3 regions of the Bacillus seohaeanensis genome follow, and region 3 is predicted to be linked to each of the others. Evidence: riboswitches for the same ligand, from Rfam matches in the RefSeq annotation. Region 3 holds a riboswitch; each other region holds the start of a gene.

Region 1 (3,287 bases), on a different contig from region 3:
GGTTTTTACACTATAAAATCTTCCGGTTGATCAAGTAATTTATCAATATCAACATAATATATTGGAGGATTGCATTCTTCTCTTGCAATATCGACGGTCATTTCTAAAATTTGATCAATATCCACACTTATTACCTCCATAATATAGATTAATTAGTTCTTTTGTTCACTACACTATTCGTGATAAGTAAAAGATCTTTGAGGGTATAATGACTTTCTTTTTATATTATACACATCAACTGGGCGATAAGTCCTATATCAAGACTTAGAGGAACCAATAAAGTATCGTTACATACATTCATTCCACATTGTAAGCTAATTAAACTACTTTCTAATTTTTATATAAAACGGAACTATTACCTCCTTACACTCTTACTATTCGCTAGAAATATAGTAGTTTCTTAGAAAAGAATTTCCTATTCTGATATACTCGTAAAAGACGGCGACAGGGGGGATTCCTATGGGGAAAAAGAGGACAGAGGAAGAATTTAATGTGGGACAATCGCGAGTTTTATTTTTCTTCGGGGTGTTTTTTATTGCTTTTCAACCACCTAAACTAGTTACCGTTGCAGCACTACTATTATTTTCAAGTTTTTTTATTCTCAAATGGTTTTATCTATATAAAAACCTTGACGTTAAACCTAAAATAGGCGAAATAATCCAACTAGCACTCTTTATAACATTAATTATGCTCGTTCGCATGTAAATCATAAAAAGAGGTTGGGACATAACTAAAATACTATCCCCTAAAGACGAATAATATCAGATTAAATTATTTCGTAATCGCTGTTACACACCGCTGTTGATTTCCGTGTCAAGACTTCGCTTTCCGCGAGCGGTCGGTGAGCCTCCGGGAAAAGCGGAAGTGGCTTGGTCAGCTCGTGAAGAAAATAGGGAAATACCCAAAAGGCGCTTTTTGCCTTTAGGGGATTTCATCTTTTTCACAGCGAGTTAGCCGCTGGAGCTAAACATGCGCTGCGCTCTTGCGGGGTCTCACCTGTTCCGCTTTTCCCGCAGGAGTCTTCGTCTTGCACTCCAATCAACAGCTAGAACAAGTTAAAAAGAACAACAAGTTTTATTAAGACTTATAAAAAAATCCGAACTAATTTCCCTTCAAATGAAAGAATTAGTTCGAATTTTTATTCACCTAGAGCACATTTGTCCCAGCCTCTTTTTATTAGATCCGGTTATTTTAATGATTTTAAAATAAGTTTTATATAATTTGACTTACTTTCTATTTCTAACCCTTTGCGGATCAATTCACTCCAAATGTATCTGTCTAGCGAATATGGATCCAGTCCTTTTTTCTGCTTTACTATCCAATCGGGTATATCAATATGAAATACAGATTCTCTCTGCGACACGAATAATTCGTTCGTGTTTTTTCCAAGAATTAAAAGAAGTGAATTTTCTTCACTCCAATATTTAAGTTGTTTTTCTACACATGCAGCAACATGGTATAAGAACTTTTCTTCCGGTAGACTTTTTGCCATGTACCCTCGAGCTAATCCGTTATGGTTCATGTTTTCCTCTCCTTTTCTTGCAGTAATTTATTAAAGGTATCAAGAGGAATCGATGTATAATAAGTTAACAGGAAATCATCTGTCACTCTTTACAAAATGCTTCTTATTCACTGAATCAACACAAAAAGCACCTATTCCGTCTGTCATCATTCAAAGCAAAAGCCTCGCTGGTAGTAGCACCTTTTCCTAAAAGGCTGGTTGCTGTGGAGTCAAAGAGCCAGTTCTCTCGTCCACTCTTGATAACCTTTGTTTCTCTTATTATATTACAATTTATTTACGTTGAAAAGCAAAATCATAGTAATCCAATCGGAATTATATATAATTAATATCCTGAAACGTCAAACTGGTATTTTCAAGTGAGCTTTATAAGGGGGTGTGTGGTGGAAATGAAACGAAGAAGAAATATACTTATTACAGTAATTACTATTTTTCTGTTTGGATGTGGATTTTTATACTATCAAAATAATGCAATAACAACGACGCACATTCATATAGCATCTAAAAAGATACCTAGAAGTTTTAATGAATATGTGATTGTCCAATTGTCTGACCTACACAGTAAATCTTTCGGTGACAACCAAAAAAATTTAGTTCAAAAAATAAAAAAGCAAAATCCCGATATTATCGTGTTTACTGGCGATCTAATAGATCAAAAAAAATACGATAAAAAGGCGAGTCTTACTCTAATGGAGGAACTTCTCAAATTGGCACCCGTTTATTATGTAAGTGGTAATCATGAATGGTGGTCAGGAAAATATTCTGAACTAAAAGCAAGTTTAAAAACACTTGGTGTGACTCTACTAGATAATAAATATAAAAAAATAACAAAAGGTCAAGATAGTATTCATATTATAGGCATCGATGACCCTGCAAATGTAGCGGAAGCTGATGAGAAAAAGATTGTGCGTGAGGAGCTCGATACTGTTCTACAGCATATTGAAAAACAAGATAATTTCCAAATTCTCTTATCTCATCGACCAGAAATGTTCCATTTATATAGTGAATATACTATTGACCTCATACTAACTGGTCACGCTCATGGTGGACAAATTAGGATCCCTTTTGTTGGTGGAATAGTAGCACCCAATCAAGGGATTCTCCCTAAATATACAACAGGAAAATATACTATCAAAAACTCCACAATGATTGTTAATAGGGGTTTAGGAAATAGCATCATCCCTCAAAGGATATTCAACAAACCAGAAATCATTGTTCTAAAACTTTTTTCCACTAAATAGGCCCTAATAAAAAAATAGAGTACGCCAAGTGGCGTACTCTATTTAGATAGTTTGGTTTAGATTACTTTTGAACGTTAGCTGCTTGAGGTCCACGATCACCTTCGACGATTTCGAAAGTAACTTCTTGACCTTCGTCTAATGATTTGTAGCCTTCACCTTGAATTGCTGAGAAATGAACGAATACATCGTCTTGACCTTCAACTTCGATAAAACCGAAACCTTTTTCTGCGTTAAACCATTTAACTTTACCTTGTAACATTTAGCTAGTACCTCCTAGTGCTGTTTGCACATGTCTTTATTTTGCTATTCTTGCTCACAGTTAATCAAAACAAGTTATATTTATAATTATCCAATTAAACGGAACAAAAATATTATCTATACTATAACAGATTGAATTTTCAAAAACAAGTAGATAACAGATTGTTTCTTCATAGAAGTTCCATTTTTGTTACCAATTATCTGGATTAACACTATCCACCTATTTTTTCCCAATCACGTTTTAAAATACGCATTTCTACTAAATTCCA
Region 2 (3,287 bases), on a different contig from region 3:
ATCTGTCTACCTCTCTTAAAGAGACAAACCTGAGCGGACTGAGTGAATTACAAAAAGGTCTAGCAGCGCTGTCTTCTAATTACACCGAGTTCCATTCCGGATTAGTTAGCTATACAGATGGGGTGAGTCAATTATCTTCATCCTATAACAAGCTTCATTCAGGTATTGTGGAGCTGACTGGCGGAACAAGCGAATTAGAAGAGGGTGTTAGCGAACTCCACAACGGGACCAACAAATTATACGAGGAAACAAAAAACTTACCAAGCCAAATGCAAGAGGAAATCAATAAAATGATCCAGGAATACGACAAATCGGATTTTGAACCTGTATCCTTTGTTTCCTCTAAAAACGAAAAAGTCTCTTCTGTTCAATTTGTCATCAAGACAGAGAGCATTGAAAAAGAAGAACAAGAAACGAAGAAAGCGGAACCTGAGAAAGAGAAAGGGTTCTGGGAATTGTTAGTGGATCTATTTAAATAGTGGGAAAAGGGGCATGCAATAGTTGGAAAATCAACTTATTGCATGCCTTTTTTATAAGGGCGCCCCCACCTTTGTCAGCCCCATTGAACAAAATAATAGATTTTATCGCAAATGTGCAGCCCCTAAAAAGCTGCGTTTTTAGCCCGAGTAGAAGGTGGAGTTGCATCTACAAGAATTCCTGCGCCACTAATTACACCAAAATTTCAGCTGGGTCTAATATTGACAAACTTTTCAAAAAAATGTATTATAAAAATCCTGCCAATCAAACGGTTGGCGTAAAGGGGACTGTGAAAAGTTCATTCTTCTATGTAAGGGATGGATAATATGAATAAAGAGCAACTAGTGGAAAGTGCACGTAAGATGAAGGAAAGAGCTTATGTACCTTATTCTAAATTTCCGGTAGGAGTAGCACTACTATTAAAAGATGGTACGGTTATTAATGGAGTAAACGTGGAAAATGTTTCTTTAGGCGCAACAAATTGCGCTGAGCGAACGGCTGTATTTACTGCAGTAACAAATGGTTACCAAAAAGGTGATTTTCAAGCTATAGCTGTTGCTGGTGATACGGCAGATTTCCTCCCACCTTGTAGTATTTGCAGACAAGTTCTAGCAGAATTCTGTTTACCTGATATGCCAGTTTATTTAACAAATGAGAACAAAGATATATTAGAGTTAACATTAAAAGATTTATTACCTTACGCTTTTACAGATTTAGATATGTAAAATACAATACTTAACAAATTAACTAAAGAAGGGCAGGTTTTGAGTATCTTTTCTCAAAGTTTGCCCTTATATTATTTGTTTAAAATAGTTGCTAAATTAACTATTTAATTTAACAAGCCGTAGTAATGAAGATCTTTAATAATCGGATATTTTAGTATAAGAATGAGTGGCGGAAGAGAAGGAAGCATATTAGACTGAATTGTATAGTGGAATTTTCAGGTGTATACTTATGTGACAACATTGAAAAGAGCTTGAAGTGGAAATCTTCTCTATCTAACAGTGCTCTTAATGGAATAAAAGCAGGATTCATATTAATTTTCTTAGTTTTTTATTGGCTCTTTTCTCTCCATGTTTTTCCTCATAATATAATTCCGTAGGATTTGCTATAAGCTATTAATCTTCGGGAAGTTACAGGAAAAACAAAATGGAGAAACTTTTTATTAGTGTTGACAAACTACTTTTTTAGGTTTATAGTAAACTCAATAATTTAATATTTCTAAATTTTTTCTTATCTAGAGAGGTGGAGGGACTGGCCCTTTGAAGCCTCGGCAGCAGACTTTTAAGAGTACTGTGCCAATTCCAGTAGCATAATGCTAGAAGATAAGAGGAGTAGGTAATCTCATTTGTCTATTAACCCCTCTTCTTATTTTGGAAGAGGGGTTTTTTATTTCTAGCATAGAATCAGGTACATTTGCAGCATTGTGTACGGATTGGATAAGAGGATTTGGCAGTATGTTTTCATTCCACTAATAAAAATTAAGGGAGAGGGATTAAAATGACAAAAACATTAGTTAAAGCACCATTTAGAGCAGATCATGTAGGGAGTTTGTTACGACCAGAGAGAATACATAAAGCGAGAAAAGAATTTCAAGAAGGAACAATCACTGCACAAGAACTACGTGACATTGAAACAGCAGAAATTAAAAATATCGTTGATAAGCAAATCGAAGTCGGACTGCAAGCTGTCACAGATGGAGAGTTTCGCCGTAGATTTTGGCATACAGATTTTCTAGAACATTTAAATGGTGTAGAAGGGTATGTTCCAGACCATGGTTTTAAATTTAAAGGAGAAGAAACGGAAAGATACGATGTGCGTGTTATCGGAAAAATTTCTTTTAACCAGGATCACCCACATGTAAAAGACTTTATCGAATTTAAAGAAATTGTTGGGGACCGTGCGATTGCAAAACAAACGATTCCAAGTCCAAATCAATTGTTTAACGCCGGTATTCGTAATCAAGACATTTATCCGGATATTAAAGAATATGCAAATGATATTATTAAAGCATACCGCGATGCCATCCAAGCTTTTTATGATGCAGGTTGCCGTTACTTACAACTAGATGATGTATACATTGCTGGTCTTAATGCACCGGAAATCCCATTTAATGATAGTGGTTATTCCCGTGAACAATTAATTGACTTGGCATTACAAGTTGTTAATGGTGTACTAGAAGATAAACCAGAAGATCTAATTGTAACGACTCATCTTTGCCGTGGTAACTACCGGTCTAATTGGGCATTTGAAGGAAGTTACGCTAAGATTGCCCCGACATTATTTGCAAAAGAAAAAGTAAATGGATTTTTCCTAGAATATGATGATGACCGATCTGGAGATTTCAAACCATTGGAATACATTCCAACTGGAGGTCCTCAAGTAGTGCTAGGTGTATTCACATCGAAGCATGGTGAATTAGAAGATAAGGAAAACATTAAAGCGCGTGTGGAAGAAGCAACAAAATATGTACCATTAGAGCAATTATGTATTAGTCCACAATGCGGTTTTGCTTCTACTCATCATGGAAATATTTTAACTGAGGAAGAGCAATGGACGAAGTTGAAGTATATTGTAGATATTTCTAAAGAGATTTGGGGATAAGAGGTGAAGAGAACGCCTTTAGATGGGGGACTCTTTTGAACCACCTTCCAGTTTTTGAAGGATACAGTGTAGTGTGAGTAAATCCAAACAAAGGCCCTACAGGATGAAATCATCCTGTAGGGCCTTTTTATTAGTTTTCTTTTATATCTTTACGGTTTTTCTTAAATAACTTCGATAATAATTCGTAAACAATTGGAACAACAATT
Region 3 (3,287 bases):
GCTGAAAAAGGCCAATACTATAAAAACAGCACCCCAGTGGAATAATAACCGATACCATTGTAATACCCTTTCCAGTGAAATTTTAGTCATAAAGTCTGCTATAGTACAAAAATTCCGTTTCAAATAAAGGAAAACTTCCATTAATGAGAGTTTTATTTCCCGTTAATGCAGGATAAATAGAAAAGAAAGGAGACAGTAGAGTTTACATTACTCATACTGTCTCCTTTCTTAATTAATATAATTATTTTGCTGCTTCTGCTTTTAAACTCTCAGCCTTGTCCGTACGTTCCCAAGGGAGGTCAACATCCGTTCTGCCAAAGTGGCCGTAAGCAGCCGTTTGTTTATAAATTGGACGGCGAAGGTCAAGCATCTTAATAATTCCAGCTGGACGAAGATCAAAGTTGTTGCGAACAACTTCAACTAGAACATCTTCTGACACCGCACCTGTTCCGAATGTATCAATGGAAATGGAAACTGGTTGCGCAACACCAATTGCATAAGCCAATTGCACTTCACATTTTTCTGCTAATTCAGCGGCAACGATATTTTTTGCCACATAACGGGCAGCGTATGCAGCGGAACGGTCTACTTTCGTTGCATCCTTACCAGAGAATGCACCACCACCGTGGCGGGCATATCCACCGTATGTATCTACGATGATTTTACGTCCTGTTAAACCAGCATCTCCTTGAGGTCCACCGATAACAAACCTTCCTGTTGGATTGATGAAGTATTTTGTTTCACTATCAATAAGTCCTTTTGGAACTACAGGATCAATAACAAATTCCTTCAAATTACGTTGAATTTGTTCTAATGAAACTTCAGGATGATGTTGTGTTGAAATAACAATTGTGTCAATACGAACAGGCTTATCATTTTCATCATACTCTACTGTAACTTGTGTTTTTCCATCTGGACGTAGATACGGAAGAATTTCTTCTTTGCGTACCTCTGTTAAGCGGCGAGCAATTTTATGTGCTAAAGATATAGGTAGAGGCATAAGTTCTTTTGTTTCGTTACATGCAAAGCCAAACATTAATCCTTGGTCACCAGCACCAATTGCATCAATTTCTTCATCTGTCATTTGACCTTCACGAGCTTCAAGAGCTTGGTCAACTCCTGCAGCAATGTCAGCAGATTGCTCATCAATAGATGTTAAAACTGCACATGTATCGGCATCAAAACCGTATTTGGCACGAGTATAGCCAATTCCGCGAATCGTTTCACGAACAGTCTTCGGAATATCTACGTACGTGTTAGTTGTAATTTCACCTGATACTAATACAAGGCCTGTTGTAACAGATGTTTCACACGCAACACGTGCATTAGGATCTTTTTGTAAAATAGCATCAAGAATTGAATCAGAAATTTGGTCACAAATTTTATCTGGGTGTCCTTCTGTAACAGACTCAGATGTAAACAGTCGTCTTTTAGTAGACATTAAGGTTCCTCCTTAAGTAGGTAATCGTTAGGATTCCTAACCGATAATTGGATACGGTACTCATTCCCTAAATAGTATGAAGTAAACAGGAGCTTTTTATAAAATAAAACTTAAAAATGACAGTTTTACATGATTATTTTGCTTTGTCTTTCATCCTATAATTGCTAATAGGTCAAGGGGAAAGGGAATTATTAAAATTTCTAGTAAAATAGAAAAAACCTTTCCCTTAAAAGTAGAGGAAAGGTTTCACTACATAGCCGAGCCTTTCACTCTTATCGTTCAAGGTAAAAAACCTTGCCTCAGTTTAGCACCTTCGCTCGGAAATGATACTGGAGCAGGTTGCTGGGTTTCATAGGGTCTGCTTCCCTCCACCAGCTCGGGATAAGAGTATCCGTTCAAGGTACAATAATAACTTCTTTGTCAACACGTGTCAATAAATATATAAATAAGATTAGTCGTTTATACTAACGAAAATAATCAGTTACCGTTTCTAAAATAGACTAATTCATCCAAAACAATTACGAAACGATAAAAAAGGTTTTTTTATAATATGAACAGTACTTCTATAGTAGTAAAATTTTAGAATTCTCCATATTATAATTGGTTTTGATTAATAAAATTCACAAACAACTTCTTCATATAGCAGGAAATAAGGCAATTCTCTAAGATTCTTTCACATTAATTGTGACAAAAATATAACATATTATAAAAATAAATAAATAGTATAGACTAATAAGTTGATTGTGTTATACTAATTATCAAGAAAACAAAGGGTAAGGTTTTAATTCCAAGTGTAATTGATCTTTCTTAATTATTTCTTAAACATTATCTTCACTAGGGTAAAAACCTTAAATAATGATAAAAGGAAGGGTTCGAATGAATTCAGTGAGTATGTCTAATGAATTAATGGAATTACTAAACGGTCAAAATATTCAACATCAGCTTTCGGTCCCACGATTGGTGGAAAAAGTATTAAATCGCAATGAAGGCGTATTAACTTCTTCTGGTGCTGTTCGTGCCGAGACTGGTAAATATACAGGGCGTTCGCCTAAAGATAAATTTATTGTAGAAGAACCCTCAACAAAAGAAAAAATTGATTGGGGTTCTGTTAATCAACCAATCTCTCAAGAATCTTTTGATAAACTACATGACAAAGTAATCCAATATTTAAAAGAAAAAGACGAGGTTTTCGTTTTCAAAGGTTTTGCAGGAGCAGATCACAAACACAGAATGCCTCTTCAAGTGATAAACGAATACGCTTGGCATAACCTTTTCGCTCATCAATTGTTTATTCGTCCGAATGAAGATGAATTGGTGGATCATAAATCAGCGTTTACAATTATATCAGCTCCAAACTTTAAAGCTGATCCAGCAGTAGACGGTACCCATTCTGAAACATTCATCATTGTTTCATTTGAACGACGGGTTGTTTTAATTGGTGGAACAGAGTATGCAGGGGAAATGAAGAAGTCCATTTTCTCGGTTATGAATTATATGCTCCCTGAATCTGATATCCTTCCAATGCATTGTTCAGCAAATGTTGGTCGTGAAGGTGACGTCGCTCTTTTCTTCGGGTTGTCTGGTACAGGTAAAACAACACTATCAGCTGATCCCAACCGCCGATTAATTGGTGACGATGAGCATGGTTGGTCACCAAATGGCGTTTTTAATATTGAAGGTGGCTGTTACGCAAAATGTATTGGTTTAACAAGGGAGAAGGAACCACAAATCTATGATGCTATCCGATTTGGTTCTGTTCTTGAAAATGTTGTCCTAGATGAAGAAAGCAGAACACCTGATTATGAAGATAATTCCTTAACTGAAAATACTCGCGCTGCCTACCCGA

Evidence for each region. Region 3 has a riboswitch for S-adenosylmethionine ahead of metK (methionine adenosyltransferase). Riboswitches for the same ligand answer to the same signal wherever they lie in the genome.
Region 1: it holds a riboswitch for S-adenosylmethionine, as region 3 does, so the genes downstream of both, ACFSUL_RS06755 (hypothetical protein) here and metK (methionine adenosyltransferase) in region 3, are expected to answer to the same signal.
Region 2: it holds a riboswitch for S-adenosylmethionine, as region 3 does, so the genes downstream of both, ACFSUL_RS05105 (5-methyltetrahydropteroyltriglutamate--homocysteine S-methyltransferase) here and metK (methionine adenosyltransferase) in region 3, are expected to answer to the same signal.

The regions. Positions count from the first base shown of each region.
Region 1 covers NZ_JBHUMF010000015.1:136,691-139,977, forward strand. The annotation lists gene ACFSUL_RS06750 (hypothetical protein) at 460-705, shown strand; gene ACFSUL_RS06755 (hypothetical protein) at 1,187-1,522, opposite strand; SAM riboswitch class I at 1,663-1,768, opposite strand; gene ACFSUL_RS06760 (metallophosphoesterase) at 1,909-2,760, shown strand; gene cspD (cold-shock protein CspD) at 2,822-3,019, opposite strand; gene ACFSUL_RS06770 (GNAT family N-acetyltransferase) at 3,231-3,287, opposite strand, start outside.
Region 2 covers NZ_JBHUMF010000012.1:71,565-74,851, forward strand. The annotation lists gene ACFSUL_RS05095 (YhgE/Pip domain-containing protein) at 1-479, shown strand, start outside; gene ACFSUL_RS05100 (cytidine deaminase) at 804-1,202, shown strand; SAM riboswitch class I at 1,708-1,809, shown strand; gene ACFSUL_RS05105 (5-methyltetrahydropteroyltriglutamate--homocysteine S-methyltransferase) at 1,978-3,081, shown strand; gene ACFSUL_RS05110 (efflux RND transporter permease subunit) at 3,212-3,287, opposite strand, start outside.
Region 3 covers NZ_JBHUMF010000030.1:319,037-322,323, forward strand. The annotation lists gene ACFSUL_RS13045 (gamma carbonic anhydrase) at 1-45, shown strand, start outside; gene metK (methionine adenosyltransferase) at 242-1,441, opposite strand; SAM riboswitch class I at 1,711-1,829, opposite strand; gene pckA (phosphoenolpyruvate carboxykinase (ATP)) at 2,318-3,287, shown strand, end outside.